DNA from 3 places in the Arthrobacter sp. UYEF36 genome. Region 1 is predicted to be linked to each of the others. Evidence: riboswitches for the same ligand, from Rfam matches in the RefSeq annotation. Region 1 holds a riboswitch; each other region holds the start of a gene.
What was found. Region 1 has a riboswitch for cyclic di-AMP ahead of ABIB29_RS10065 (NlpC/P60 family protein). Riboswitches for the same ligand answer to the same signal wherever they lie in the genome.
Positions count from the first base shown of each region.

Region 1 (9,588 bases):
GGCCTTGGCCGCCGGGCGGGTGCCCGGTTCGGACTTGATAATGCTGGAGTCAGCAAGGAACGGTGCCTTGTTGGTGGCGGAGGCGAACTTCGAGCCAAACTCGCCAAAGGACAGGTGCTGGGCCTTGTTTTCCACCAGGCCGAAGCTGGCAATATCCCAGAACGCCGTCGACCCGCCGACGCCCAGGATGACCTCATAGCCCTCAGGGGCCCGGAAGAACTGGCTGAGCCCGTTCCGGACCGACCCGACGAGGTTCTTGACCGGTGCCTGGCGGTGGGATGTTCCCAGCAGCTGCGACGCCGCGGCGAGGGCTTCCATCTGCTCCGGTCGGACCTTGGATGGTCCGGCGCCGAACCGGCCGTCCTTGGGCAGGAGATTTGCGGGAATCGTGATGCTGGTGTCGCTCACAGTGGCTCCAATTTTCGGCTGGTACAAAAGTGTGGCTCGGGAGATGGCCCGGCAGCGTGGCTGCAGCGTAGCCTTGCGTTTCATTCTGCCTGACTGCCCGGCGGGGGAGGCAAAAAAGCCCGTCATAGTCCGGTCACTGAGATTATCCGGAGTAATTCAAAATAGGCTAAGCTGGCCTGCGAACGTACGGCGGACCCCACCAGGGCGCCTGCAGCACGCGGTACGGTGGGAAACACGCAAGGACGGCGCTCGAGGAGCTGAGCTGAATGACGGATCTGATCGATACAACCGAGATGTATCTTCGGACCATTCTGGAACTTGAAGAAGAAAACATTGTCGCCCTCCGCGCCCGCATCGCCGAACGGCTGCGCCACTCCGGCCCCACCGTTTCCCAGACCATCGGCCGGATGGAACGCGACGGGCTGGTGGTTGTGTCCGGCGACCGCCACCTGGAGCTGACGGAAACCGGCCGGAAACGTGCCATCGAAGTCATGCGCAAGCACCGTCTGGCCGAGCGGCTGCTGGCTGACGTGATCGGACTTGATTGGGCTTACGTCCATGAGGAAGCCTGCCGCTGGGAACACGTCATGAGTGAGCGGGTGGAGCGGCGGATCTTCGAACTCCTCAACCATCCCACTGTTTCGCCCTACGGCAACCCGATTCCGGGCCTCGCGGAGCTGGGTGGCCTGCCTTCCCAGCCCTACGCCGACGGCGTTGTGAACCTGCTTGAGGCCATGGCCGGCTACGGGCCGGATTCCAGGGTCAGAATCAACCGGCTGGCCGAGCCCATCCAGGTGGAACCTGAACTGCTCGTCCAGCTTGATGAGGGCGGCATCCGGCCCGGCGCTTTGGTGGCGCTGGAACGGGTGGGGGAGTACATCTCCGTGCGCGTGCCGGACATCGAAGGGGCCCTGGAGCTCCCGCCCGAGGTGGCCGCCCACGTCTTTGTTACCGTCGGTTAACTACAGCTCACCGGCAACTGACTACAGCTCACCGGCAACTCGTGGGACCACCCATGAGTTGTGCACAGGTCGGTAACGGATTTATTACTGCACGGCTTAATCCCCTATAGTGGATCACTAGTACCGATACCAAAGCGTTATCTGATCCGAGCCGAGCTCTGCCAGCGGATCAGACGCAGAACCACCTTCTGGCAGGGGCGGGGGAACCACTTCCGGCTGTTCGACAGCCTTGGGGTGAAGTCCGTCAGCGGCAAGCACTCTCCAGCAGGGAAGTTCCTTGATGCCTCTGTGCCTGGATGCTTGCCACGGCGGACCGGGTCTTTGATCTCTCTGACCCGAATCCGACAGCTAACTTCGCAGGCTCTCCAGAGAGGAACCGTTCTTGACCATCCAGACCACCAGGGGCCGCCGTCGTGCGCACGGTCCCGCGCCGGAGCCGCGTCCGGCCGTCGCCGTCACGGCAGAGCGCCCACGCGACGCACACCGTGATGAGCGCCGGGGCCGCCGCAGCCCGTTCCGCCAGGTGACTGACTTCGCCGCGGCCAGCGGCGTCGGCCAAAAGGCCGGCATTGCACTGGCTGCCACGGGACTGGTCCTTACCGTCACCGTCCCCGCCACGGGTCCCGTCCTGGCCACCGACGCCGGGACCTCCGCCGGATCCGTCTCTGCCGCGGTCCAGCCGGATGTCACCGCCGCCGAGGCCAAAATTGACTTCAACCGCACCGCCGTCACCACCCAGGGTGACCCGGACGGCAAGCTCAAGCAGCTGCTGAGCGCCCAGTCCGCTGGTTCCATTACCCGCGCCGCCTCCTCCGGCAGCCTCGGGGCGCCCCTGGTTCAAATGAATTCCTCGTCGCCCTTCGGCTACCGCGTCAGCCCCATTACTGGCGGCTCCGGGGAGTTCCACCGCGGCCAGGACTATTCCGTACAGTGCGGCACCGCGGTCCTTGCGGCCGCCAGCGGCACCGTGACCTTCACCGGATGGCATCCCCACGGCGGCGGAAACCGCGTGGTGATCGACCACGGCAACGGCCTGGAGACCACTTACAACCACTTGTCCTCAGCCAGCGTCAAGGTGGGCCAGCAGGTCACCCGCGGCGCTGTTGTGGCGATGAGCGGCACCACCGGCGCCTCCACGGGCTGCCACCTTCACTTTGAGGTCATGATCAACGGCGAAGTCGTCGATCCGACCGGCTGGCTCTAACCGAGCTGATGGGACGCTCTCGCATTCTTGTGACACGCCGTGATCTGAATGTGACATTGAGCCCCAACTGCTGTACCGTTTGACCTACGCCAACTTTTCCGAAGTTGGCGCTCTTGAGTGGATTGCCTAGCTCTGCCACCGCTCAAGGTCCGTTCGCATTACATCGTCTGGCAGGGGCGGGGGAACCAATTTTGGCCTTCGAAAGAAGGCCTTGGGGTTAAGTCGCAAAGCTTCCCAGGAAGCAGCGCGGCCGGGTGACTCCCATCCGAATCCGACAGCTCACCTCGCAGGCATTGGGAGAGGCTACTTTCGTGTCTTCACGCCACAATGCTGCGCTTAACCGCGCTTGCGCGGCTCTAACGAGCCCGCTGAAATCCAACCTCCGTGCTGCCCTTGCCGGCGCCCGGAACGGATCTCACACCGCCGACTCAATCTCTGCTGAGTCCGGCCCGCAGGCCATGCACCTGCAAGCAGTTCCCGCTTTTGGCGCGTCTTCGCAGTACACCCTTCGCTAAGTAACCCATTTCGGGGCGATCCGGCGTACCCCCAAGATGCCGGAGCGTCCTCAGCCCGCGCCCAAAAAGCGCGGACCCAGGATCACGAAAGAGAGAACTTAATGACTACTCGTGCAAACGCACGGCACCGCGCCGAGGTCACCAAGACCAACTCGCTGGCCGTCATTGCCAAGACCGTCGGCGACAACGCCGGTGGCATGGGTCGCCAGGCCGCAGTTATCGCTGCTGCCTCCGGCCTCGTCCTGACCAGTGGAATCGCAGCCAACGCTGCTGAGGCCAACGTTCAGCGCGAGTCCACCTCCGCTTCCACCCTCGAAGTCCAGTCGGCCGCCCCCGCGACCATCTCGGCTGCTTCGACCATCGCGATCTCCTTCGAGAAGCCGGCCGTCACCACCACCCCGGCACCCGTCGTTGAGGCCCCGAAGCCTGTTGTGAAGGTCCAGGAGACTTCCACGGCCGACGCCGGCAACACGGCCAGGACCGCCAGCACCAAGGTCGGCGCCACCGCCACGACGGCCGCCACCACCACCGCTGCCAGCACCAAGGCTCCGGCCGTCGCCAGCGGCATGGGCGCCACGATCGCCGCTGCCGCCTACGCCCAGCTCGGCGTCGGCCAGGACTGCACCGCCCTCGCCACGAACTCGCTGGCTGCTGCGGGCATCAACTACCACGGCTGGCCGGCAGGTTACCTGTCCCTCGGCCGCACCGTGAGCGCCGCCGAGGCACAGCCGGGCGACCTCGCCTACTACCAGAACGGCGGATCGGGTCTGGCCCACATCGCTGTTTACGTCGGCGGCGGCAAGGCCGTCCACGGCGGCTGGAACGGTGGAACCACCTCCCTGCAGAGCGTCAACGTCGGCTCCGGCCCGGTCTTCATCCGCGTCGGCGGCTAAGACAGCAACAGCTAGCAACACCAAGGACCCCCGCAATCCGGCGGGGGTCCTTTGCGTTGCCAAGACGTGAACTTCAGCGGATACGGGCGGGGCGGGCAAAAAAGATTCGGTGAATTGGCATCTCCATGTTTACTCTTGTTTTGTCGATCCATAGCCCGACCATGCAGAGGGCAGCCGGCCCTCGTGCCCCTGGCGGGTGCGGCCGTGAAGAGGTATGCGGATGCGCACTCTCGTTCTGAATGCTGGATATGAACCGCTGGCGGTTGTGACCTTCCGCCGGGCGCTCGTCCTTGTGCTGACTGGAAAGGCCAGTGTCGTGGCGGAAGGCGACGATCCCGTCGTCGGTCCGCAGGACGTCCTGGGCCGGCCGTCGGTGATTCTCCTGAATCGCTACATCAGGCCCCGGTACAACACCGTGACGGCCGTCAGCCGCCGCGGGGTGCTCCGCCGGGATGCACACCGCTGCGCCTATTGTGGCAAAGCCGCCCACACCATCGATCATGTTCAGCCCAAATCCAGGGGCGGCGCGGATTCTTGGGAAAACCTCGTCGCTGCCTGCCTGCGGTGCAACAACGCCAAAGGCGACCACACCCCGGGGGAAATGGGGTGGAAGCTCGGCTTCAGCCCCGCGCCGCCCAAGGGCACGACCTGGCAGATCAAGGAGCTCGAGAAGCCGACACCGGCCTGGGATCCTTTCCTCCTGCCGGAATCCGCTGCCTGAAACGGCGCGGCCCGCCCGCTGCGCCAGGACAGGACCAATGGCCAGTTAGGCTGGGCCGGTGGAATTCGACGCTGTCATTCTTTCCGGGGGCCGGTCGTCCCGGCTGGGAGGTGTGCCCAAAACCGGACTGATGCACGACGGCGCCACCCTCCTGGAGCGCGCCCTGCAGGCCGCGCGCGGCGCGGCCGCGGTCGCCGTTGTCGGGCCTGATCCGGGAACCCTGCCCGAGGGCGTGCTGAGCTGCCGGGAGGAACCAGCCTTTGCCGGCCCCGCCGCAGCCCTCGCCGCGGGACTCTCCGCGTTGGACCGGCACCGCAGCCGTGACCCCCGCCACCCCGCCGCGGCAGCGTTGACCCTGGTCCTCGCCGTCGACATGCCCCGGGCGGACGCCGCCGTCGGAACGCTGCTGGCAGCCGCTGCGGAAGCCGCTCCGGGCGACGGGCTGATGGCAGTGTCTGCTGATGGCCGCCGGCAACCGCTGGTCGGGCTTTATAGCACGGCTGCGCTACAACACAGTGTGGCCGACGCCAGGCAGCGCGGCGCGCTCGAAAATGCCTCGGTATTCGCCCTTCTTGCTAGGCTGGAGGTGCGGGAAGTCAGCGTCCCCAGGGGGTCCACGGATGACGTGGATACCTGGGACGATGCCTCCGCGTTAGGGGTGACCGGGCCGCCTGACGGCCAGGGCTTCGACGGCCATCACCGCGACAGCCATGGACCAGGCACAAGGCCCGGGGATCCCCGGCTGAACTCGACTTTGGAGGCAAACGGTGAAAAGCCAGGATGAAACACTCGAAGACTGGTGCCGTGCCCTGCTTCAGGCGCTGGAACTGGAAGACGTCGAGGTTGACGTCAACGAAGTCCTGGCCCTGGCCGGGGTGGCGGCGCACTCCGTGGTGCGCCCGGCCGCGCCTTTGACCACGTTTATTGCCGGCTTTGCGGCGGGCCTGGCCTCGGGCTCCGGCCAGGCCACGGATGCCGTCTCGATGCAGGCCGCGATGGGTGTTGCCCGCAAACTGGCCAAGGACTACGCAGCCAGCGAAGCCTCCGGGGCATGACACCTGAACCCCCTCACGGCAGTGCAGCTGCCACGGAGGATGAGCCTGCGCCCCATCGGCACCTGGCGCACACCTGGCAGGAAGCCCGGCAGCTCGCCTTCGACTGCGCGACCCCCATCCCCGCCGCCCCCGTGCTCCTTCGCGACGGGCTGGGCCGGAAACTCGCCGCCGACGCGGAAGCGCTCGTGGACATGCCGCACTACGCCTCGTCCGCCATGGATGGCTGGGCTGTCAACGGCAGCGGACCGTGGATCCTCGCGGAACCCGGCCAGCGGCTGGCTCCGCACCAGGGGAGCCCGATCGTCACCGGCGGGCTGATTCCGCCCGGGGCGAAGGCCGTGCTGCGGAGCGAAAGCGGCACCATCGCCGCCGACGAGGACGGGCTGCCGGTCCTGCAGCTCGGCGGCGGCGCGAAGCCCGGCGAGCCGCGGAACGGCGAGCACATCAGGAAAGCCGCGGAGGAAGCCGCCGCCGGCGAGGTGCTGATCAAGGGCGGCACCGTGCTCAACCCCGCCCACCTTGCCCTCGCGGCCCTCGCCGGCCACGACACCCTTCCGGTCCTGGGCAAAGCCGTGGTCCGGCTGGTGTTCACCGGCTCGGAAGTCATCACTGCCGGGATCCCCCGGCCGGGGGAGGTGCGCGACACCTTCGGCCCCCAGCTCGCCGGCGTCGTGGAAATGCTCGGCGGGATCTGCGCCGGCGAAACGAAAATCGGCGACAGCTACGCTGAATGGCTCACCGCGCTCGAGGACACCGACCCGGGGGCGGAAGCCGGGGCAGCTGCCGTGCCGCAGCCTCCCGCGCGCCCCGGCGCCGAACCGTTGCCCGCCGACGTCGTCATCACCACGGGTGGCACCGGCCGGTCCGGCACCGACCACCTGCGGCGTTCCGTGGCCGAACTCGGCGGCCGGTTGCTGATCGACGGCATCGCCATGCGGCCCGGCCATCCTGCCGTGCTGGCCGACCTGCCGGACGGCAGGTTCATCATCGGGCTGCCGGGCAACCCGCTCGCGGCCATGATGGCACTGTCAACCATCGGCGGCCCGCTTCTGGCGGCGCTGGGGCACCAGCCCCTGCCGGCCGTCACCGAGGTGCCCTGCGGCTCCATGATTGACCCTGACCCCGGCCGGACCCGGCTGATGCCCTTCCGGCTCGTCTACGGCATGGCGTCTCCGGCGCAGCACACCGGCCCGGGCATGATGCGCGGGCTGGCCGCGGCCGACGGCGTCCTGGTGGTCCCGCCGCATGGCGTGCAGCTCGGGGAAACCGTCCCGGCCTTCGCCCTGCCCTGGGGCAGGCCCCTTCCGGAACTGGCGGTGCCGAAAGACAAGCCCGCCCCCAAACGGCCCGCCCGTAAGCCTGCCGGTTCCGGCGGGCCTGTGGACTGGAGTGAACTGCTGGGCTGACGCCCGGTCCCGAACCCGCGCTGGCTACCCGGCCCAGTGCTTGCCATGATGGAGCTATGTTGGTTAGGAGTACCTGATGGGCCGCGTCACGCAGCGCCGCAAGGTGCACAAATATGTCCTGGACGGATCGCCCCAGGCCCTCGAATTCCCGGTCCGGCACAGGGAGGACGTGCTCGCCGTCGAGGAGCCGCTGGAGATCCGGATCGGCAGCCTGTCCTTCTCGGTCACCATGCGGACGCCGGGGAACGACTTTGACCTCGTGGCGGGGTTCCTCGTCTCCGAAGGCGTGATCTGGAGTCCCGAGCAGCTCGTCTCGCTGCGCTTCTGCGCCGGGGAAGACGAGGACGGCGTCCAGACGTTCAACGTCGTCGAAGCCCAGCTGAGGCCCGACGTCGTCCGCCCGGACACCGGGCGGAACGTGTATACCTCCAGCTCATGCGGGATCTGCGGCACGGATTCCATTGAGGCCGTGCACAAGTCCTCGCATTTCAGTCCCGCCGACGACCCGCTGACGGTGCCCGTGGCCACGCTCGCGTCCCTTCCGGACCAGTTGCGGGAAGCCCAGGCCGTCTTCGACGTCACCGGCGGCGTGCACGCCGCCGGCCTGTTCCGGATCGCCGCCGACGGCTCCGCGGAGCTGCTGTGCCTGCGCGAGGACGTGGGGCGCCACAATGCCGTGGACAAGGTGGTTGGCTGGGCCCTCCGCGAGGGCATGCTCCCACTGCGCGGAACCGTGCTCCAGGTCTCCGGCCGCGCCTCGTTCGAACTGGTGCAGAAGGCCGCCCTGGCCGGTATTCCCGTCCTCGCCGCGGTCAGCGCGCCGTCGAGCCTGGCGGTCGAGCTGGCCGAGGCCAGCGGCATGACGCTGGCCGGCTTCAGCCGCGGCACGTCGCTGAACGTGTACGCCGGAGCCGGCAGGGTGGGTATGCCCGTACCCTCGGACGGATAGTCTTTCGGAGACTGCCACTTGGCTGGGGGCCGGCGGCGAAGTAAGTTTTATCCATCGATTGGATGCATTTCAGCGTCATCCACGCAGCGCTAAGAGGATCACATTGCACGACGACCGCCGTCTCACGGAAGTCCGGCTGGACCGCTTTGTGCGCGAACGCATCGTCCCCGCGGTCTATCCGCGCAGCGTGCCGCTCGCTTTGAGCAGCTGGGATGTCCCGGACGAGCCGGTCCCGGCCATGGACGCCCTCCGGCAGCAGTTCACGCCGCAGGAGCACGGCGCGGTCTGGGGACGGCCGTGGAGCACCAAGTGGCTGCGGCTGCAGGGGCAGGTCCCGGACGGCTGGGGCACGGCGGGGGACACCTCGGTGGAAGTCATTGTGGACCTGGGCTTCAGCAGCGACCTTCCCGGGTTTCAGTGCGAAGGAATCGCCTGGCGGCCGGACGGGACCATCGTCAAGGCCATCTCCCCGCGGAACCAGTACATTCCGCTGAAGCTCCTGGGCAGCGGGATGGCCGTCGACTTCTACGTTGAGGCGGCCGCCAATCCCGATCTGTCGCAGGGATGGACCTTCGCGGCCACCCCTTATGGCGACAAGGCGACCGCGGGCAGCGAGCCGAAATACCGGCTCGGCCGCATCGTCATCGCGGAACTTAACCAGACGGTCTGGGAGCTGCAGCAGGACATCTGGACCCTCAACGGCCTGATGCACGAACTGCCGATGGAGCTGCCCCGCCGCCACGAAATCCTGCGCGCGCTGGAACGGATGCTGGACGTGATGGATCCCGATGACGTACCGGGTACGGCAGCAGCGGGGCGCGGGGCCCTGGCCGGGGTCCTGGCCCGGCCGGCGTACGCCTCCGCCCACCACCTGCTCGCCACGGGGCACGCGCACATCGACTCCGCCTGGCTCTGGCCCGTCCGCGAGACCATCCGCAAATGCGCCCGCACCTTCTCCAACGTCGTGGCCCTGATGGACGAGGATCCCGGGTTCGTGTTTTCCTGCTCCTCAGCCCAGCAGCTCGCCTGGACCAAGGAGCTGTATCCGGAGCTCTTCGGGCGGATCAAGGAGAAGGTCAAGACCGGCCAGTTCGTCCCCGTGGGCGGTATGTGGGTCGAAGCGGACACCAACATGCCCGGCGGGGAGGCCATGGCCCGCCAGTTCCTGGAGGGAAAGAGTTTTTTCCTGGCCGAGTTCGGAGTGGAATGCGAGGAAGCATGGCTTCCGGATACCTTCGGCTATTCCGCGGCCATGCCGCAGATCGTCAAGGCCGCGGGCAGCAAGTGGTTCCTGACCCAGAAGATCTCCTGGAACCAGGTCAACCGGATGCCGCATCACTCCTTCAATTGGGAGGGGATCGACGGCACCCGGCTTTTCACGCATTTCCCTCCGGTGGATAGCTACAGCTCGGAACTCAGCGGCCGGGAACTGGCCCACGCCGAGCGGAATTACCGGGACCATGGCCGGGGCACCG
Region 1 is NZ_JBEPOX010000005.1:203,275-212,862, reverse strand. Features, by position in the region: gene serC (phosphoserine transaminase) at 1-408, opposite strand, end outside; gene ABIB29_RS10075 (iron-dependent transcriptional repressor DtxR) at 675-1,370, shown strand; cyclic di-AMP (ydaO/yuaA leader) riboswitch at 1,540-1,748, shown strand; gene ABIB29_RS10070 (M23 family metallopeptidase) at 1,753-2,574, shown strand; cyclic di-AMP (ydaO/yuaA leader) riboswitch at 2,712-2,881, shown strand; gene ABIB29_RS10065 (NlpC/P60 family protein) at 3,191-3,982, shown strand; gene ABIB29_RS10060 (HNH endonuclease) at 4,203-4,703, shown strand; gene ABIB29_RS10055 (NTP transferase domain-containing protein) at 4,762-5,487, shown strand; gene ABIB29_RS10050 (DUF6457 domain-containing protein) at 5,471-5,758, shown strand; gene ABIB29_RS10045 (molybdopterin-binding protein) at 5,755-7,164, shown strand; gene fdhD (formate dehydrogenase accessory sulfurtransferase FdhD) at 7,241-8,113, shown strand; gene ABIB29_RS10035 (alpha-mannosidase) at 8,217-9,588, shown strand, end outside.

Region 2 (9,588 bases), on a different contig from region 1:
CCGGCCTTCTCGTCCCAAGCGCCGAACACCACCCGTGGAATCCGGGCCAGCACCACCGCCCCGGCACACATGGCGCACGGCTCCAGCGTCACCACCAGGGTGCAGTCCGCCAGCCGCCACCCGTCACCGGCGCTCCCGTCCCGGGCGCTGAGTTCCTGCAGCCGCGCCGCAGCCCCGCGGATGGCGACCATCTCCGCGTGCGCTGTCGGGTCCCCGAGGGCCTCCCGTTCGTTGCGCCCGCTGCCGAGCACGGTGCCGTCGGGGCCGATGACGACGGCGCCGATCGGCACGTCCGCCGTGGCCAGCGCGGCCCGCGCCTCGGTGAGGGCAAGGCCCATCCACTCGGCATGGCGGGGCTCGGGGGAAGTCATTAGTCAATGATAGTTTCGATACTAAGCAAGCTGGGCAGCCCGGCTGCCAGCGAAAACATTCGGGAGAGACCGTGAACACCGGGACAGAGACTTGGTTGACGAAGCGCTGGGGCAAATGGGTGGTGCCCTACGCCGCCCTGTGGATCACGATGCTGATCGGCGGCGTCGTCGTCGTCGCCTTGGCGCTGTTGAGCGCCGAGGTCTACGACGACGTCGTGGACGACGCCGGCCTGGCCAACCTGGACAAGCCCACCCTGGGGTTCATGGAACAGCTCCGCAGCCCCGGACTTGATGCGTTCGTGACGGGTTTCACCAACATCGGTGGCGGGATCGGGATGCCCATCCTCGGCAGTATTCTCACCGTGTGGCTCATCTGGGCCAGCCGGACCTGGCGGCCACTGATCCTGATCGGGGGTGCCGCCGCCATCTCCGTGACCGCGACGGCCATGGGCAAGAAACTGATCGGCCGGACCCGCCCGGACCACGCCGACGCCGTCCCGCCGTACGAAAGCTCGCCGTCGTTCCCGAGCGGCCACACACTCAACACCACGGTGGTGATTGGACTGGTGGTGTACCTCGCGTGCCTGCAGATCACACGGACCCTCGCCCGGGTCGCGCTTATTGCGGCGGGCACGCTCTTCATCTTCGCGATGGGCATGTCCAGGGTCTATCTGGGCCACCACTGGATGACCGATGTGATCATCGGCTGGGTCCTGGGGCTGGCCTGGGTGGGAATCGTGATCCTGGCCCACCGGCTCTTCCACGTCGTGCGGCACCGGGAACATGCCGGGCCTGCGCCGACTTTTGACAACGAGGTCCACCTGCGCGACGGTGCCGCCGGGACCAGCGCTCCGGAGGAAAAGGACGACGTCGGGGCCCGCGGTCCGACGGGCGGGCCCCCGGCCGCCGGGTGATAGTTTTGACCCATGCGCACTCTCGTTGTGGACCACCCGCTGGTCGCCCATAAGCTCACCGTTCTGCGGGACAAGAACACCCCGTCCCCGGTCTTCCGCCAGCTCACCGAGGAACTCGTCACGCTGCTGGCGTACGAGGCCACCCGCGACGTCCGCACCGAACCGGTGACCATCGAGACGCCGGTCAGCACCACCATCGGCACCGCTTTCACCAAGCCCACCCCGTTGGTGGTCCCCATCCTCCGGGCCGGACTCGGCATGCTCGAGGGCATGACCAAGCTGGTCCCCACGGCGGAGGTCGGATTCCTGGGCATGGCCCGCGATGAAGAGACCCTTGACATCATCACCTACGCAGAGCGTCTCCCCGAAGACCTCACCGACCGTCAGATCTTCGTCCTGGACCCCATGCTCGCCACCGGCGGCACGCTGCGCGAGGCCATCAAGTTCCTCTTCAAGCGCGGCGCTTCCGACGTCACCTGCATCTGCCTGCTGGCCGCCCCGGAAGGCCTGGCAAAACTCGAAGAAGAACTCGCCGACGCGAACGTGACGATTGTGCTCGCCTCTATCGACGAGAAGCTCAACGAGAAGTCCTACATCGTGCCGGGTCTGGGCGACGCCGGCGACCGCCTCTACGGCGTCGCCGGGTAGTCCAGCCACCCGGCGTCGGACCTGCCCTCGCGGCCGGACCCGCGCGAGGGGGGCCCTAACCTCCCGGAACACACCGCCCGGTACTGGCCTGAGCCCCATGGACTGGAAACTTGAACTTGTCTTTGTTCCGGTGTCCGATGTGGACCGCGCGAAGGATTTCTACGTCAACAAGGTTGGCTTTAAGGCCGACTTCGACGAGCGGCCCATGGAAGGCATCCGATTCGTCCAGCTGACCCCGCCGGGCTCCGGCTGCTCGATCGCCATCGGTGAGGGCCTCTCGGACGCCCCGCCGGGTACCGCCCCCGGCCTTCAGCTCGTGGTCAGCGACATCCAGGGGGCCCACCAGCAGCTCAAGGACAACGGCGTGGACGTCAGTGACGTCGATGTTCAGGACTGGGGGCATTTTGTCCACTTCGCCGACCCTGACGGCAACAGATGGGCGGTGCAGTACCTCCCCAACCGTCCCAACGGCTAAGCGGCTGGTCTGGCTGGTCTGGCTGGACCAGGGGGTTAGTACCAGTTGTTGGCGTAGTGGAAGTTCAGTGCGCCGCACGGTGAGCCGTAGCGATCCTTGACGTACTCCAGTCCCCAGTTGATCTGGGTGCGGTAGTTCGTCCGGTAGTCGGCGCCCGCGCTGGCCATCTTCTCGGCCGGCAGCGACTGGACCACGCCGTAGGCGCCGCTGCTCGGGTTCGTGGCAGTGGTCTCCCAGTCCGATTCCTTGGTCCAGAGCTTCATCAGGCACTGCATCTGGCTCGGTGCCCAGCCATAGGAGCCCAGCTGGCTGGCCGCGTACGCCTGTGCGCCCGCCGGATCATTGACCGCAACGGGGGCGGGTGCGGGCGCAGGGGCAGGTGCCGGGGCGGGTTCCGGAGCCGGGGGTGCCGGGGCCGGGACTGCCGGGGCCGGCGCTTCGGCCGGCGCCACCTCGGCCGCCGGGGCTGCAGCGTCGCCGGTGGGGAGGACGGCCTGGTTCTCGACCCGGACACGTTCAAAATCAAGGTGTGTCAGCGGATCCGCCGTGGCGGCTGCCTGCGTGGAACTGTCCGCGCCGGCGTTGCGGGCGGCCGTCTCGGACGCCTGGCCGGCGGCGCCGGCCCCCACGAGCACCGCGCAGGCGGTAACAACAACGGCCGCCCGGCGGCCGGCCGAGCCGGCGTTGTGGGCAAACCGGGCCAGGGCTGAAGCGGGCTTGGCCGGTTCGGCGCGGTGGCGCGACTGCTGGGAGCCCGTCGTCGGTGCGGCGCCGTCAGGGCGCGTTTGTACCTTGGATTCAGTCATGAGTGCCTCTCAACGCCTGCGGAGTTAGCTGTCGGGTTCGGGTGAGGTCACCCGGCCGCACGGAAACTCACGTGTCGGCTTCACCCCAGGGGTGCGATGTGCAGAAATGCCCGGGAACTCTGGGTCCCCCGCCTCTGCCTGGTCCAGCGGGATCCGGGAGGCGGCAGAGCTTGGCGTGCATCCGGATATGCGGCCTAGTGGTGACCGCACCCTAAAAACCGTACAGGAGTCGTCCGGCTATGTCACATTTCGGTAACAGGAATTCCGACGGCGGCGGGGCGGCTTGCGCGTTGACCGGCGACGGAGGGTCCTCACCCGGCGGGTGGAGCCTCCGGCAGCCGGACGGTGAACTCGGTCCGGCCGGGCCTCGAGACCACACCGACAGTCCCGCCATGGGCCGCGACAATCGACTGCACGATCGACAATCCCAGCCCGCTGGTTCCCTCGGCGGAAGCGCTTGTGCCGGGGGCCGTGGTGGTGGCGACCGCGGCAGCTGCCTCGGGCGACCGCGGCGGGTGCAGCGGACGCCGCGGGAGGGAACCTTTGCCGGCTGCCGGCGTCGTGACGGAAACAGGATTCTTGCGGGACGCGTCCGCGCGCGTGAAGCGTGCAAAGACGCGGTCCACAAACTCGGGGGCGATCCCGGGGCCGTTGTCCGTCACGGTCACCACGGCATATCCGTCCGGGGATCGCTTCACGCCGGTCACCACCGTCGTGCCGGGGCCGGTGTGCTTGCGCGCGTTGGAGAGCAGGTTCGCCAGCACCTGATGCAGCTGGGTCGCGTCACCGCGGATCACCACAGGCTCTTCGGGGAGTTCCAGATGCCAGACCCGGTCCGGGGCCATGACCTTCTCATCGCTGACCGTCTCGATGGCCAACTGGGTGAGGTCCACCTCGCTGAGCCTGAGCGGCTGGCCCTCATCCAGCCGGGCGAGCAGGAGCAGGTCCTCCACCAGGGTGGTCATACGCTCGGACTGGCTCTGCACCCGGGCCAGGGACTTCTGGCCGTCCGGGGTGAAATGCTCGGTCATCCGCATCAGCTCGGTATAGCCGCGGATGGCGGTCAAGGGGGTGCGCAACTCATGCGAGGCATCCGCGACAAACTGGCGGACCTTCATCTCGCTCTTCTGCCGGGCTTCGAGGGCATTGGAGACATTTTCCAGCATCATGTTCAGTGCGTGGCCCACACTGCCCACCTCGGTTCCCGGATGCGCTGCGGACGCCGGCACCCGCACGGCAAGTCCCACCTCTCCGGCGTCGAGCGGCAGCCGGGAGACCTGGGTCGCGACTTGGGAGAGCTGATCGAGCGGCTTCATGGTCCGGCGGATCAGCGCCGTCCCGGCCAGGCCGATGACCACGAGTCCGCCGGCGGACACGAGCACCATGGTCCACACCATGGTGGCCAGCGTGTTCTGCTTCTCTGCGAGCGGCAGGCCGGTCACGATTACGTCCCCGCCCGCCTCGGCGGCAACCAGCCGGTAGGCGCCGGCGGACAGGGTCCGGTCCACCGGTTCGAGCCACGGCGTGAGCTCCAGGAGGATCTCGTCGTCCTCGTCGGTGAGGGATTCCCGGGTGGCATCCTCGGAGAGGAAACCGGCGCGGCGGACCGAATCATCATGGATTCTCGCGTTCAGGGTGCCGATGGGCAGGCCCCGCGCCTCGAGGGGATCGGAGCGGCCGGAGCGGCCAGACTCGCGGGCACGGACCGCTGCCTGCTGCAGCTGGGCGTCGAGCTGCTTGGTCAGGAAGAAGTCCATCGAGGCGTAGCTGACGATTCCAACGGCCCCGCAGATCGCCACGAGCAGGGCCATGGCGACGAGGACAAGCCGGGTGCGCAGGTGCCAGGTGGCCGGGTTGCGCCAGTTGAACCCGGCGGGGCGGATCCCGGCGGAGGGCTCAGGCATGGATCAGTCCGCCGGTTTCAGGACGTAGCCGGCGCCGCGCACCGTGTGGATCATGGGTGGGCGGCTGGCGTCGACCTTCTTGCGCAGGTAGGAGATGTAAAGCTCCACGATGTTGGCCTGCCCGCCGAAGTCATAGTCCCAGACCCGGTCCAGGATCTGGGCCTTGCTGACGACCCGCTTCGGGTTCTCCATGAGGTAGCGCAGCAGCTCGAACTGGGTGGCCGTGAGGTGCAGTTCCTCGCCCGCGCGCCGGACCTCCCTCGTGTCGATGTTCAGGACGAGGTCCCCGACGGCGAGTTCGGCGGTATCCATCGCCGCCACTCCGGAACGCTGGACCAGCCGGTGCAGACGCAGCAGCACTTCTTCCATGCTGAACGGCTTGGTCACGTAGTCATCCCCGCCCGCAGCCAGCCCGGTGATGCGGTCCTGGACGGCGTCCTTGGCCGTCAGGAACAAGGCGGGTACCTCCGGTGCGAAGGCGCGGATCCTGCCCAGCAGTTCAACGCCGTCGAAGCCGGGAAGCATCACGTCGAGCACTAGCACGTCGGGGCGGAATTCTTTGGCAAGCTTCACGGCTTCGGGGCCGTCGGCGGCGACAGCAACGGACCATCCCGCCATCCGCAGCCCCATGCTCATGAGCTCGGAGAGACTGGGTTCATCGTCCACGACCAGGGCACGGATGGGGGACCCATCCGGATGGGTGAGCTGGGGGAGGTTATTGGTCATGGAGTGCGAAGTGGCCATGGGACAACTCTCCGATCTGCCGGTTAGGTGCTGCTTTGGGGATCCTGTGCGGCGCCTGTGAATCCCAGCCTAGCGAGCTGGACATCCCAGCGACCGGCCGGCGGGTCGCTTTTTTCGTCGCTCCGGGGTGACCACTCTGTGGAACGCTGGACATCCAATGCTAAGTAGACGAACGGTTTGACCGTTCCGGCTCACAGTGAATAATTCTGGACGCAACGGAGGGTGGCGCGAATTATCTTCGGTGGATTGGGCCAAGAGGGCACCTGCTAATCAGAACGGTTGTTATTTTAACAAGGGGGCAGAATTGTGATCTGCACTACAATTCCATGTTTTGTCTCATATCGTGGACTTCTGCGTCCATTGTTACTTGCAAGTTCTCATTGTTACGTTGCACACTTCAATTGTGAACAAGAACTCAACAGCACCTGCAGCCGCAGTTTTTTGGATCAGCACACCCGCTGGTACCGAGAAGCACTGTTGTCGAATGCACGCCTAACTTTTACACCCCAAAGGTTTCTAGGCATTCGCCCCCAGCCCAGCGTCGGGCGCCCTCCCCAGTTTTCATTGCGGGGAAAAGTAGCATTCGAGCCGCGATGACGGCCATTCACATTGAGGTAAGCAATCCATGTCAGTTGCATCCGGATACGTCCACATCTCCGTCCGTAACGCCAGCAAGGCCGGCCAGGCCTCCGGTATCCGCCAGGGCTTCGGCGGCCGGGCATCATTCGCCCCTGCCGGATCCGGTAACAGCTTCCCCGCCCCGGGCTTTGCCCCGCAGGGGTATAATCCCAACTCCTACGGACAGCTCCGCGCTGTTCCGCCGGCGCCCGTCACGGCCCCGACTCCTGTAATTGCTCCGGGCGACGGCAGCCCCATCCGTCCGGTGCCAAACGACAACGTGGCCCGCGGTTTCGTCCTCTACATGGGGATCGACGAGGAAACCGCCGCGGCGGCCGGCACGTCCATTGCCAAGCTTGCCCAGGAAATCCGGGCCTACGCCCAGTCGCTCGTCTCCGGCGCCGAAAGCTACGCTGCCGTCGCCGTCGCCCCGGCCAGCGCCCCGGGCTCCGCGCTGGACGTGGTCCGTTCCACCTTCGGTGACCCCACCGTGGGCGCCCGGCAGCGCGCCGAGACCGCCCGCCTGCAGCAGCCGCAGGAACCGCGCCCTTCCGGTGTGCTGATCGACCTTGCCCGCCGCGAGGTGGCGCTTGACGGCGAATCCCTGAACCTTACGTTCAAGGAGTTCGAACTCCTCAACTACCTCGTCGAGAACGGCACCCGCACCGTGGGCCGCGATGAGCTGCTCGAGGGCCTGTGGCGCAATGCCGAAGAGGTTCCCAACGAGCGGACCATCGACGTGCACATCCGCCGCCTGCGCTCCAAGCTCGGGCGCCTCGCGAACACCGTGCGTACGGTTCGCGGCCAGGGCTACCGATTCTACGAGCACCCCGAAGTTGTGGTCTGGGCCGCCCCGGAATACTCGATCTAGCTGCTGATCCACGCAAAGCGTCCGTCCCTCACCCGGGGCGGGCGCTTTTGCGTTTTCCGTGGGCTCTGTTGTGTTCCGGGGGTGCGGCGTAGGGTTTGAGCGTTGGACCGACTATTGGGAGGAAGGCATGTCTGTTGCACGGATTACTACCCTGAGTGCGAACTCCAAGACCTCGTTTGATGCCGCCATCAAAGAGGGCATCGACCGGGCGAACAAGACCCTGCGCAATGTCACGGGGGCGTGGGTGAAGGAACAGAAGGTTGAAATCAGCGACGGCGCAGTCGTGGCCTGGCACGTGGTGCTGGAAGTGACCTTCGTCCTGGACGACTGAACGGCCGCTGGTGGGATGCGTGCTCGTGGATCAGCCGCCGCATTAGGATTGGTCCATGAGCGCGCATCACATCAAACGGCTGGTGATCATGCGGCATGCCAAATCCGACTGGCCCGGCGGCGTCGCGGATCACGACCGGCCGCTCGAAGAGCGTGGCCACCGCGATGCCCCGCAGGCCGGAAAATGGCTGGTGAAGCATGGCGTGGTCCCCGATTTCATCCTCTGCTCCAGCGCCCTGCGCACACGGCAGACGTGCACCTGGGTGTGCAGTGAACTCGGCGACAAAGCCCCGACGCCGAAACTCGAGGACGGGCTCTACGCGGCTTCGGCGAAGCGGATGCTGACAGTGATCAACCACGTCCCGGATACCGTCACCACCCTCATGTTGATCTCTCACATGCCCGGGGTGCAGGACCTCGCCATGCACCTTGCGTCCCGCGATTCCGACCACGACGCCTACATGGACGCCGCCACGCGGTACCCCACGAGCGCGCTGACCGTCATGGAGACGGAGAAGTCCTGGGCCGAACTCGATGGCCAGGACGCGCGGCTCACGCACTTCAAGGTTCCCCGGGGAAAATAGCACCCCTGGGCTCACCAACGCCCCGGCACGGCGCGCCCCGCCCGATAGCCGAATGCATAGTCATGCAGGCGATTCTGCGGTTTACTGATGCTGTTTACTCGTGGACTTATGGCGATCGAGAGAAAAGGTGGAATTATCGTGGATTCAGGACAGCTCATAGGGCTCATCATCGGCGTCGTTGTGGTGATCGCGATCGTCGTCGTGGCAACCATGCTCAGCCGCAAGCGCAAGGCGGAAGCGAACCGCCACAAGGCAGTAGAAATGCGCGAACAGGCCAAGACCGAAGAAATCGGTGCCAGGGAGCGCGAGGCAAAGGCTGCCCGGGCTGAGGCCGACGCCCAACAGGCAGAAGTCGAGGCCGAGCGACTGCGGGAGGAAGCCCGCGCACGGCAGCATGAGGCCGAGAAGGTCCGCGCCGGCGCGCAGGACCAGCTGCGGAAGGCTGACGAACTGGACCCTGATGTGGTCACCAGCAAACGTGACGCCCAGAGCCGGGACCAGCAGCCCCGGGAAACCGCCGACACCGAAGAGCTGCGCCGGGACCGCAGTGCCCGGAACCCTTCCGCCGCCGAGCAGACCTCCACCCCGGGCGGAACCCCCAGCGGCAGCCAGGTCCCCGGGAGCCAGGTTCCCCCGGAGCAGGCATCCCATGAACAGGCCCGCACCGACGAACCCCGCGGGGACAATCCCCGGAACCTCTAACCATCCGCCCACCACATAATCTCCGGCGCGCAGGCCCGATCCGGCCACGGCGTCCGGCCGGAACCGGCATAGTGGCAGGGTGAACCCTCGTCATTCCGCCCTGGCCCTGCTCGTTGCTGTGCTGTGGGGCGTCAACTTCGTCGCGATCGACCTTGGTCTGCACCCGGACGGGGCGGAGATGCCGCCGCTGCTGTTTGTGGCGATGCGGTTCACCCTCGTGGTCTTTCCCTGCATCTTCTTCATCCGCAAGCCGGAGGTGAGCTGGAAGGCGATCATCGGCGTCGGGCTGCTGATGAGCGCCGGCCAGTTCGGCCTCCTGTACCTGGCCATGGCCCTGGGCATGCCCGCGGGCCTGGCCTCACTGGTCCTGCAGGCGCAGGTGCTGCTGACCGTGCTCCTGGCCGCCGGCTTCCTAGGCGAGCGGCCGAGCCGGCTGCAGTTCGCCGGTGTGGTGCTGGGTGTGGCCGGGCTCGCCGTTGTGGCCGTCGGCCGCAGCCTGGTTGCACCGGTTCTCCCTCTGATGATCGTGCTCGCCGCGGCGCTGTCCTGGGCCGCCGGCAACATCGTTGCCCGCAAAGCGAAGGCGGCGTCCGGACTGGGACTCGTGGTGTGGTCAGGGGC
Region 2 is NZ_JBEPOX010000006.1:19,344-28,931, reverse strand. Features, by position in the region: gene ABIB29_RS10460 (nucleoside deaminase) at 1-371, opposite strand, end outside; gene ABIB29_RS10455 (phosphatase PAP2 family protein) at 443-1,285, shown strand; gene upp (uracil phosphoribosyltransferase) at 1,298-1,933, shown strand; gene ABIB29_RS10445 (VOC family protein) at 2,031-2,408, shown strand; gene ABIB29_RS10440 (aggregation-promoting factor C-terminal-like domain-containing protein) at 2,444-3,214, opposite strand; cyclic di-AMP (ydaO/yuaA leader) riboswitch at 3,216-3,373, opposite strand; gene ABIB29_RS10435 (sensor histidine kinase) at 3,526-5,118, opposite strand; gene ABIB29_RS10430 (response regulator transcription factor) at 5,122-5,862, opposite strand; gene ABIB29_RS10425 (winged helix-turn-helix domain-containing protein) at 6,488-7,351, shown strand; gene ABIB29_RS10420 (dodecin family protein) at 7,479-7,682, shown strand; gene ABIB29_RS10415 (SixA phosphatase family protein) at 7,738-8,265, shown strand; gene ABIB29_RS10410 (hypothetical protein) at 8,404-8,967, shown strand; gene ABIB29_RS10405 (EamA family transporter) at 9,047-9,588, shown strand, end outside.
Region 2: another riboswitch for cyclic di-AMP. It lies ahead of ABIB29_RS10440 (aggregation-promoting factor C-terminal-like domain-containing protein); the one in region 1 lies ahead of ABIB29_RS10065 (NlpC/P60 family protein).

Region 3 (9,588 bases), on a different contig from region 1:
ACCACGGCCTGCAGCGAGGGGTTGCCCGTCCCGGTCTCGATGGCCCGCACGGTGCGCACCGAGGTCCCGGCCAGGTGGGCAAGGTCCTCCTGCGTGATCCCGGCATCCTTGCGGGCGCTCCGGATGCTGGCTCCAATCGACAGCACATCACCCATGGGGCTACTCCATTCGGCAGGATAGTGCCGGTTGTGGCCATCCAGTCGCTCTATCGTGGCGGACGCCGCCACATTCGGCAAGATGCTGCCGGTCAGGATTATTCTGACGGGTTCGCAGGCGGGGCGCCCTCCGGAACGGCAAGAAGCTGCCGCCCGGCGTCGGGCCCTGCCGCAGCTGCGGGGTGCGGCGTACGCTGGAAACCCCGGCCGTCAGTTTGGTGAAGGAGCCCGTGATGCGCAAGGTCATCCTGATGATGCAGGTGTCCCTGGACGGATTCATCGAGGGTCCGGAGCGGGACCTGAGCTGGCACCGGGTCGATGATGAGCTGCACCGCCACTTCAACGATGAGCTCCGGACCATGGGCGCTTTCCTGGACGGCCGTGTCACCTACGAGCTGATGGCCGACTACTGGCCGACGGCTGACCAGGACCCCTCAAGCACTCCCACAGAGGCCGACTTCGCGGGCATCTGGCGGGACATGCCGAAGATCGTCCACTCCAGGACCCTGGCGTCGGCCGGGTGGAATACCGAGGTGGTCCGCGAGGTCGCCGCCGAGGATGTTGCGAGGCTTAAGGAAGGGCCCGGCGGTGATCTGGCGCTGGGCGGCGCCAATCTGTCCGCGTCTTTCAGGCGGCTCGGGCTGATCGACGAGTATCGGGTGTATGTGCACCCGGTCCTGATCGGACGGGGCACGCCCCTCTTCCAGGAGACGGACGTTGTGACGCCGCTGCGGCTGCTGGAGAGCCGTGCGTTCGGCAACGGTGTGGTGTTGCTGAGGTATGCACCGGAGCCGGACGCCGGGCACGCTGAAGGCCGGTGATCAACTGCCCCCAAGGCAACCGATCGACCGGCCTTCGACGTGCTGTGTGCGGTGCTGCTAGCCGGCGCGGACGAACGTCACGGGACCGGTGGCGGTCAGCCAGGACAGCGGGTGCGTCATGGTGGCGTTGACGCCGTTCATGCCGCCGCTGATGGCCTGGCCGTTGCCGGCGTAGATGGCGACGTGGCCGGACTGGACGATGATGTCGCCGGGCTGGGGATCAGCGACGACCTTGCCGTACTTCATGAACGCCGTCGGGCCGATGTCACCGACCGCGATGCCGGCAGCGTTCAGGGCCTTCTCCACCACGGCGGTGCAGTCCTGCGTGATGCCGATCTGGCCGTACGCGACGGCCAGCAGGGTGGCGTTGACTCCGCCGGCTGCCGGGGCAGCGGCGGGGGCGGGTGCTGCCTGGACCTTGACCGTCGCCTTGGCGGCGGCAGCGGGGGCCGGAGCGGGTGCTGCCGGAGCCGCAGCAGCCGGGGCAGCAGCTGCCGGGGCCTTCGGAGCGGCTACGGGCTTGGGTGCCTCGACCACAGGAGCCGGGGCAGTCTCAACGGCCGGGCGCTCGAACGTGATCTGGACGGCGGAGTCCGCCATGACCGGCGCGGAGACCAGGCCCTGGACGTCAACGGACGACGCCGGCGCGGAGTCTCGCTCGGTCGGTGCATCGGCTGCATTCGCGGCCATGGCGCCGCTGAGCACCATTCCGGAAGCGGCCACGAGAACTGCGGCCTGGCGGCCGATGGTAGCGGCGGCGCGGCTTTTGCTGCGAAGATCGGCGCGTTTGGGCGCACGGGTATTGCTAAAAGTCATTAAAGGAGCCTCTCCCAATGCCTGCGAGGTGAGCTGTCGGATTCGGATGGGAGGCACCCGGCCGCACGCTGGCCCGATCATGCCGGGCCGTGCGGCTTCACCCCAAGACCCCTGGAGAACAGCGGGTCAAAATTGGTTTCCCCGTCTCTGCCGGACGTTGCTGCGAGTTATCCCCAGGCCGCGGCAGAGTTAGGCAATCGGCTGGGGAGAGCCCGTCTCGGAAACAACAGGCACCTAACAACGGTAACGGAATGATTACGGAGTGTCACATCGGCATCGTGGCGGGCTGCGGCGACCGGTGTGCGGCCCGCCCCGCCGGACCCCGGCCGCAGGCATAGGATGATGCCATCACCGTTCCCCCGAAGCGGAGGCCCAAAAATGGACAGTCCCGACCTCATCAGGCACTGTGTCGCCATCTGCCAGCTGAGCAGTCAGCCGCCGGAGGACTTCACTGTCAACACCGAACTGCTGGTGCTGGACAACGGGGAGGTCCACGTGTCCACCTGGGACGCTGAGCCCCGTGACGGCGGCTTCGACGTGCACGTCCTGAACGACCGCGTGGACGCCCTGGGCTTTATGGTGATCACGGATTGGGAATTCTTCGACGAAAAGGCCTTTGCCGTGGTGGAGCGCCGGCCGGGACGCTAGGCCCGATCCGTCTCACTGGCGGGGACCCGGGACACGCCACGGACCCGCTCCAGCAGCCTCGGCGACGGCCGTAATCCCAGCTCGGTCCACAGCAACGAACTGTATTGCCGAAGGTACTCGTGGGCGGCAGCGACATTGCCCTCATCGAGGCAGATGTCGATAAGGACGGCGTGCACGGATTCACGGAGCGGCTCGATGGCCTTGGCCCGCAGCGCCGCATCGATCCCTTCCGGATAGCGGCCCAGGGTTCGCAGCCGGACCGCCAGCGCCTCCAGTGCGTGCAACTGCACCTGGCGAAGGCGTTCCCGCTCTATCAGAAGCCAGTCTTCATCCCACTCCGGCAACAGGTCCCCGGTGAGCGGCGAACTGTTGGTGTCTTCGACCAACAACTCCCCGCCGGGTGCCAGCAGCCTGGCGGCCTGCGCCCGGCACAACTGGAGATCCGTCACCACGCCGTCGCCGAGCGCCAGTTCGCTTCGACCCGCCGAAATGAGGGACCCGTGCACCGAACGGATTCTCCACAGCGCAGTGCGGAGGCTTCCGTGGCCATGATCCGCGCTGGAATCCGCCCACAATTTAGCTATAACCGCCTGCCGGGAGCATTTCACACCGTCCTGGCGGGCAATTGCGAGAAAAGCCAGGACGCGCTGGGCATGAATGGGCAGCTGAAGCTCTTTATGCGCGAGGAATAGGGAAAAACCGTTCAAGAGGAGCAGGCCCGGTTGACCCTCCGATTCCGAATCTGCGACGGAACTTTGACTTACTGCAGACGTCATTTTATTACCCCACGGAGATATGACGCGGAAAGATTCAGGAAACGGCCACGGCATACGCGGCGATCGGCAACATTGCTACGCAGCGTTGACGTCTAGGAAGGAACTTGGGCGGATCATTTCCGCCATGAGAGCCGATTGTTCCGTGATATTACTGCGCCTCTGGCGGAACCCACAAGGGGTGTTTATTCGGGTACGCACCGCAAACGGCAGCCGGCGGGAATGGGTGGTTTCCGGGACTGTCGAACTCGTTATGTTGCTCGAAGCACTTATTACCGAGCTTGAAGATGAGCCCGTAACGGGAATGGAGACAGAAGATTGACGGTGGAAAACACAGAAGTCCCCGAAGCTGAAAACAATATCCCGTAAGGAGGGTGTCATGGACGCACAGTCCGGCTTCACCGGCGAGACTCTGTTCTCTGGCCTGTCATTGGCCGAGCCTCCCGCGACCCCAGCTTTTGCCCAGGCCGCCGCCCCGGAGGCGGTCTTGAACACGCCCTTCCCGGCCAGGTTCATGACGGAGGCCTTTGCCCCGGAGGTCGAAGAGGCCGCGGCGTTCTATACGGAACTCGAAGACGAAGATTTTGTGGATGCCCTGGACCAGCTCATCAACGACGCTGCGGCCCGCCAGTTGGCGGATCAGCGGAACTGGTCCTCGCTTCCGGCCGAAGCGGATACCCGCGCCTCGCTGGAGGACTGGGTGGAGCCGATCGCTTCGGAGACCGAACGCGCCATGGACGGTTTCGCTGAACGTCTCGTGGCGGCCGATGTCTACGGGCTGCCGGCCCAGGAGTTTGAACAGCTCCTGGAGGCCGCCAGCAACGAGTCCCAGTACGGGCTATCCGGCTATGAGGGATTCATCGGCGGCATTATCCGGGCCGGGAAGAAGCTGGCGCGCGGCGCCGTCGGGCTGGTCAAGAAGGGTATCGCGGCAGTCGGCAAGGTTCTTCCCATTGGTCTTCTGCTGAACAAGCTCAAAGGCCTGGTCAGGCCCCTGCTCAGGCGTGTCATCAGTTCCGCCATGAACCGGCTGCCGGCCAGTGTCAGGCCCTTCGCCCGCAAATTGGCCGCCAAACTGGGAGTCGCCGAGGCCGAAGCCGAGGATCACGCCTCCGCTGAAGGGCTCGCGGAGGTTTTTGAACTCGAAGTCGCGTCTCTGCTGTACGCTCCCGAAGCCGAGGAGGAACTCGGCGAGAGTTTCTTCGAGCCGCGCGAATATGAGTCCGCGGATGCTGTCGCCGCCCTGGACGCGGCCCGCGCCAGGTTCGCCGAGCGGCTCGCGGAACTGCCCGACGGCAGCAGCCCGGAAGCTGAAATCGAACAGTTCCTGCCCGCTGTTATGGCCGTGCAGCCCCTGATCAAGCTGGGTATATCGATCATCGGCCGGCAGCGGGTGGTCAAGTTCGTGGCGGGCATTATTGCGGGCCTCACCAAGGGGCTGATCGGTGCCGGCCCCGCCAAGCTGATTGCGACGCCGGTCGCCGACCTTGGCCTGAGGGTTTTCGGCTTCGAGACCGAGGCTGAGTCGGAGCGTCTGCTGTCCGGTGAGGCGGTGGCGTCCACGGTGGAGGGCACCATCCTGAGGCTGATGGAACTGCCCGAGGAGGTCTTCGAGGACCAGTTGCAGCTCGCGGCCGCTATCCAGGAGGCCTTCGTGGAATCGGCTGCCGCCTACCTGCCGGACAAGATCCTGCACCACGACCTCCCGGAGCGGGAAACCGCCGGCGAAGGCGGGGTCTGGCTGCTGATGCCCCGGTCGGCACGGCCCCGGTACCGTTACCGCAAATACACCCGGGTGCTCCCAGTACGGATCAGCCGCCAGGCCGCCAGGGCCATCACCTGGTCCGACGGCGGCACCCTCGAAGGCCATCTCCTCGACCGGGGTGTCCGCCGCTGGCCGCTGGAAGCGGAGGTGGACCTCTTTGAGGCCATCCCGGGTACCCAGTTCGGCCACCTGACCCAGGATGAAGCCCCGGACGAGGCCGAAACGGCGGACGCCGCGGAGTTCCAGCTGCTCACCCCGGAGGTCGCGGGACTGCTCCTTGGCGAGCCGGCCCTCGGCCGGCGGTCCGGGCCGGCTCCGGCCATCGGCAGGCAGCGGCCCAGGATTGGCCGGCGCTACTTCCGGATCCGGTCGGCCGCCCTGGCCCGTGGCAGGGCCAAGCAGCGGCTGGCCCGGCGGCTCCTGGTGCTCCTGGAGCCCTCCCGACGGCGGCTGCGGGTCCAGCTGAGGCTTTCGGAACGGCAGGCCCAGCAGATGCTGGCCATGCTCCAGCCGTCGTCACCGGCCGCCCGGCGGGACCTGCCGTCCGTGCTCAGCGCCCTGCACCGGGTCTATGCAACGAAGCTGCCCGCGGTCCTGACGGCGCGGATGGTGCGGCACGGGCTGGTCAAGGACGTTGCCGAGGCAGCAGCTCCGGTGGATCGCCTGATGAAGGCGGTGGCGTCGTCGTTGTCCAAGTTTCTTACCCAGCGCGCCGCGCAGCTCGCGGCGGCGGTGGCCGAGCCGCCGGGCGGGGTGACCATCTCGATCACGTTTTCCGAGCTCACCAAGGAAAAACTGGGCGGCGAAGTCCAGCTGCCCGAGGTCAGCGTGCATTCGGGGTGGAAGTACAGTGGCCAATGATTTCGCGGCAGAGAAGACGGCGCTCGGCACAGAAGTCCGCCACTGGCGCCGGGCCAGCATCGCCCTGACAGACCTGGAGGTGCTGGCCGCACCCGCGGCCTGGCTGTCGCTGGAAAGCTATCTGGGACTCAGCGTCCGTTCAAGCCTTCGGTCCGTTTCCACCTCGGTGGTGGCGGAGGCTGACCACCTGAGCGCGGCCCTGGCTGCCGCCCGCACGGCCGGCGAGCTCAGCGCGGTCCGCACCGGACTGCTGAAACTGCGCCGGCGCTACGAACAGGTGGAAACGGTGCTGGACTTCTACGGAGACGCGGTCAATACCCGCACCAATGACCGGATCGGAGCCGTGCTGCGGGGCCTCGACGCGATCGCAGTGGACAGCATGGACCGGGTCCTGCGTCCTCTGGGGATCCCCACTCCCCCGGTCCTCACCTACTTGGACAAAGGCATCGGCGCCTCCATCCTGCGCTCCGGCGCCCGGCTCTGGGATTCCTCGCTGTCCCCCGTGGCCGCGATCAAGATCACCCGGCACAACCTGTGGCGGCCCACCTCGCTGGTCCACGAAACGGGACACCAGGTGGCCCACTTGACCGGCTGGACCGAGGAATTGGGATCTGTGCTCTACCGCCGCCTCGCGCCGGTATCCGTCATCGCAGCCGAGAGCTGGCGGAGCTGGGCCAGCGAGGTGGCCGCCGACGTCTACGCGTTCGTCCTGCTCGGCTACGCACCGCTGCCGGCACTGGCCACAGTGGTGGACGGCACCACCCGGAAGGTGTACCGGATGCCGTTTGGCGACCCCCATCCCTTTGGCTGGGTCCGGGTGCTCTTCAACGCGGGCCTCTGCCGGTCCTGGTTCGGCCCCGGCCCCTGGGACGAACTGGCCCGGACCTGGATCAACCGCCATCCGCTGGAATTTGCCACCCGCGAGGTACAGGAAATCGGCCGGGCGAGCCTGGCCCAGCTGCCTGCCCTGGCCGATGCCTGCACCCGCACGCCGATGCGGGCCTTCGGCGGTGTGCCGATCACGGCGTTCGCCGATCCCCTGAGCGTGGCCCCGGCAGAACTGGCCCGGCTGGCCGAGCGGGCCGGAGCCTCCCTCTACACCTCCAGCTACCTCGCCCGGCTGGAGGCCATGCGCGTCCTTGCCTTGTCGGTGCTGAACGGCAACGCCAAGCGAACCGACGACGACGTCGTCGAACTTTGGCTCCGACGCATGGGCGGCACGGCCGCCGTCGCCGCCTGAGACCCCTGAGTGCAACACCGGAAGGAAAGTGACATCGAAATGGACCAGAAAGACACCGGTGCGGCGGGTTCACCGGAGCAGGCAAAACCGGCAGAGGCCAAAGTCACGGCCAGGGGCCCCGCAAAAGCCTCCGCCCGGAACGCACCGGGCCAGGAGGCCACAGCCCAGGCGATCCGGGAGGCCGCCCGCGACTTCAGTATGGAAATGGCGGGATCGATCAGGCAGGTCCTCAACGAGCAAAATGCGCTGCTGGCCCAGCAGCTGCGGCTGAAGGAGACGGACATAGCCCTGGTGCAGGAGTTGCTCGCCGAGCGAAGCTCGCGGCAGGCCTCCGACGAGGCGCTGCGCCAGGAAATCGAACGGAAGGCCGAGCCGAGGAAACGGGACCGCCGCGGACCCCGTGTGATCGATGCAGATCCAGAGCAGTTGCTGCTGGCGTTGCAGTTCAATGCCCTCTCCAGCGTCCTGGGCAGCCGGAAAAGAATCGGCTCGCAGCGTGAAAACACCCTTATCCCGTCGCCTGAGATCCTCGGCGCCGGGGAGTCCAAGTCCGCGTCGCCGTACCTGCTTAAGTTCGTGGCGCCGTTGCCTGAAGGTACCGAAACCGTGGTGGTCAAGTTCCTCGAAGGCCCCAGGGACCAGGTGCCCGCTGACGATGTCAGCAATGGCTATCTCGGCCTCGATTCCGACCAGGTGCAGTACGTCGAGCTACTCGACGGCCAAGCAACTCCTATTGCGCTGGGCATTCCATTTCGGCGCTGAATACCAGAAAACTTTGGAGGCCCCACAATGTTCCGCACGCTCGCCCGACTGGTCGTTGACCCCACGCTGACAACCGCCGCCACTCCCAGTCCGGAAGTGGTGTTTGCCCACAATCCCATCCAGCTGAGCCGGTGGCTTGAAGAAGCCTTCGCCGTCAACGGTCTGGTCAGGTATCTTCCCGCTCCACCCACGCTCCCAAGCACCATCGTCGGAAACCAGGCTGTGGTGGATGGCCTGAAGATGCCACCCGGGCTGCTGACCTCGCTGCCCGCCGGCATCAGCACCGGAACCGTCATCCCGCCGGCCTACCTAGGGCCCAATCCGCTGGGCACCACAACACCGCTGCCGTGGGACCACCTCATCTACGCCTTCCTGCTGGAAAACACCGGCATCGTCGAGATTCTCGGCGAGGTAGTGCGCCGCTACAAGGTTGGGGAAACGCTGGCTCCTCCCACCGTTCCCACGCTGCTCTGGGCGAGGCACACCGAGGAACTCTTCTTCCGGGATCCACCGGCCTTCCACATCCTTGGAGTCTCCAGCCAGCTTCGGCCGGACGCCCGGGTCAACCGGCGCAACGCGTACTGGCGCATGTTTGGGCGGGACTTGTCCCATCCGCCGCTGGGCGCCCCGCTGGAGGGCCAGCCGTGGAAACGCGACGTCGGCGCCGGCTCGAACACCCGCTTCTTCGACCTTTTTGAAGAGCTGCTCCGCCAGGTCTGGCAGGGCATCCTGAATGACCGGAACCAGGGCGGGCCGAACGCGACGGATCGGAGCTACATCGCCTATCTCTGCCAGTCGATCGCGGAAATGCTTACGATGCGGCGCCGCGGCGGCATGCTGGCCCAGGAGGAGTACGCCTACGTCACGATGCTCAGCTGGTTCCATCTCACGGTGGAATACGACACCAGCGTGGTCATGGACCTTAAGGCTGAGGCCGGGGCCAGCGGCAATGCCGCGGACCGCCTGGCCGCGATCGGGGCCCGCGTGGGGATCACCCCGCCGCGGGAGTCCCGGGAACTGTTTGAACTCGCCGGGCTGTTGTCCCCGCTCATGTGGTTCATCGAAAACGGGGCGTTCAGTTCGGAAACGGCTGCGGAAATGCTCTATCACTCCAATCTGGTCCCGAACCCCGTCGTTGCGGACGCCATGATCCGGGTTATCGACCTGTGGCAGTCGGCCACCGGCACCCGGATCAAGGATCCAACGGTGGTCTCGGTCAGCCCTGACTCCAAGCGGCCCACCCAGCCGCTTCGCCTCCCGGAACCGACTCCGACGGCGGCCGCACCGGTCTTCTCGGCGCCCTCGCCCAACGGCAAATCGACCCGGGTCTAACACGGTAAGGAAGATGTCATGGAGGACTACACGGCTACCCAGGTCTTCTCGCTGAACGGTGACGGGGAGACCGAACGTGAACAGCCCAACTGGCCGGTGAAGGAGGATGTCTTCTCCTTCACCGACGGTCCGGCACCCGCTGAGGCAATGGACGAGGCCCTGGCCGGCGGACCGGCGCAACGCGACGCCGGGCAGGCGGACCACGTGGCGGAGGACGCCTACAGCGCCCTGACATGGAACGAGTCGGAGGAGGAACAGGAAAACCTGACGTGGCAGGTGCAGGCAGACCTGGCTCAGCTTGAATCGCCTGCCGCCGAAGAGGCCGTCGCCGGCGAGCGCGAGAGCCGCGAGGAGGCCGCGGGCGGGGACATCGGGGCGGGCCGGCTCGTGGTGGACCGGCTGCCCCTGCTGCGCC
Region 3 is NZ_JBEPOX010000002.1:423,297-432,884, forward strand. Features, by position in the region: gene ABIB29_RS05970 (helix-turn-helix transcriptional regulator) at 1-155, opposite strand, end outside; gene ABIB29_RS05975 (dihydrofolate reductase family protein) at 389-976, shown strand; gene ABIB29_RS05980 (NlpC/P60 family protein) at 1,034-1,792, opposite strand; cyclic di-AMP (ydaO/yuaA leader) riboswitch at 1,797-1,967, opposite strand; gene ABIB29_RS05985 (hypothetical protein) at 2,171-2,440, shown strand; gene ABIB29_RS05990 (AfsR/SARP family transcriptional regulator) at 2,437-2,946, opposite strand; gene ABIB29_RS05995 (hypothetical protein) at 2,983-3,132, shown strand; gene ABIB29_RS06000 (hypothetical protein) at 3,593-5,839, shown strand; gene ABIB29_RS06005 (hypothetical protein) at 5,829-7,079, shown strand; gene ABIB29_RS06010 (hypothetical protein) at 7,119-7,841, shown strand; gene ABIB29_RS06015 (hypothetical protein) at 7,869-9,173, shown strand; gene ABIB29_RS06020 (glucosaminidase domain-containing protein) at 9,192-9,588, shown strand, end outside.
Region 3: another riboswitch for cyclic di-AMP. It lies ahead of ABIB29_RS05980 (NlpC/P60 family protein); the one in region 1 lies ahead of ABIB29_RS10065 (NlpC/P60 family protein).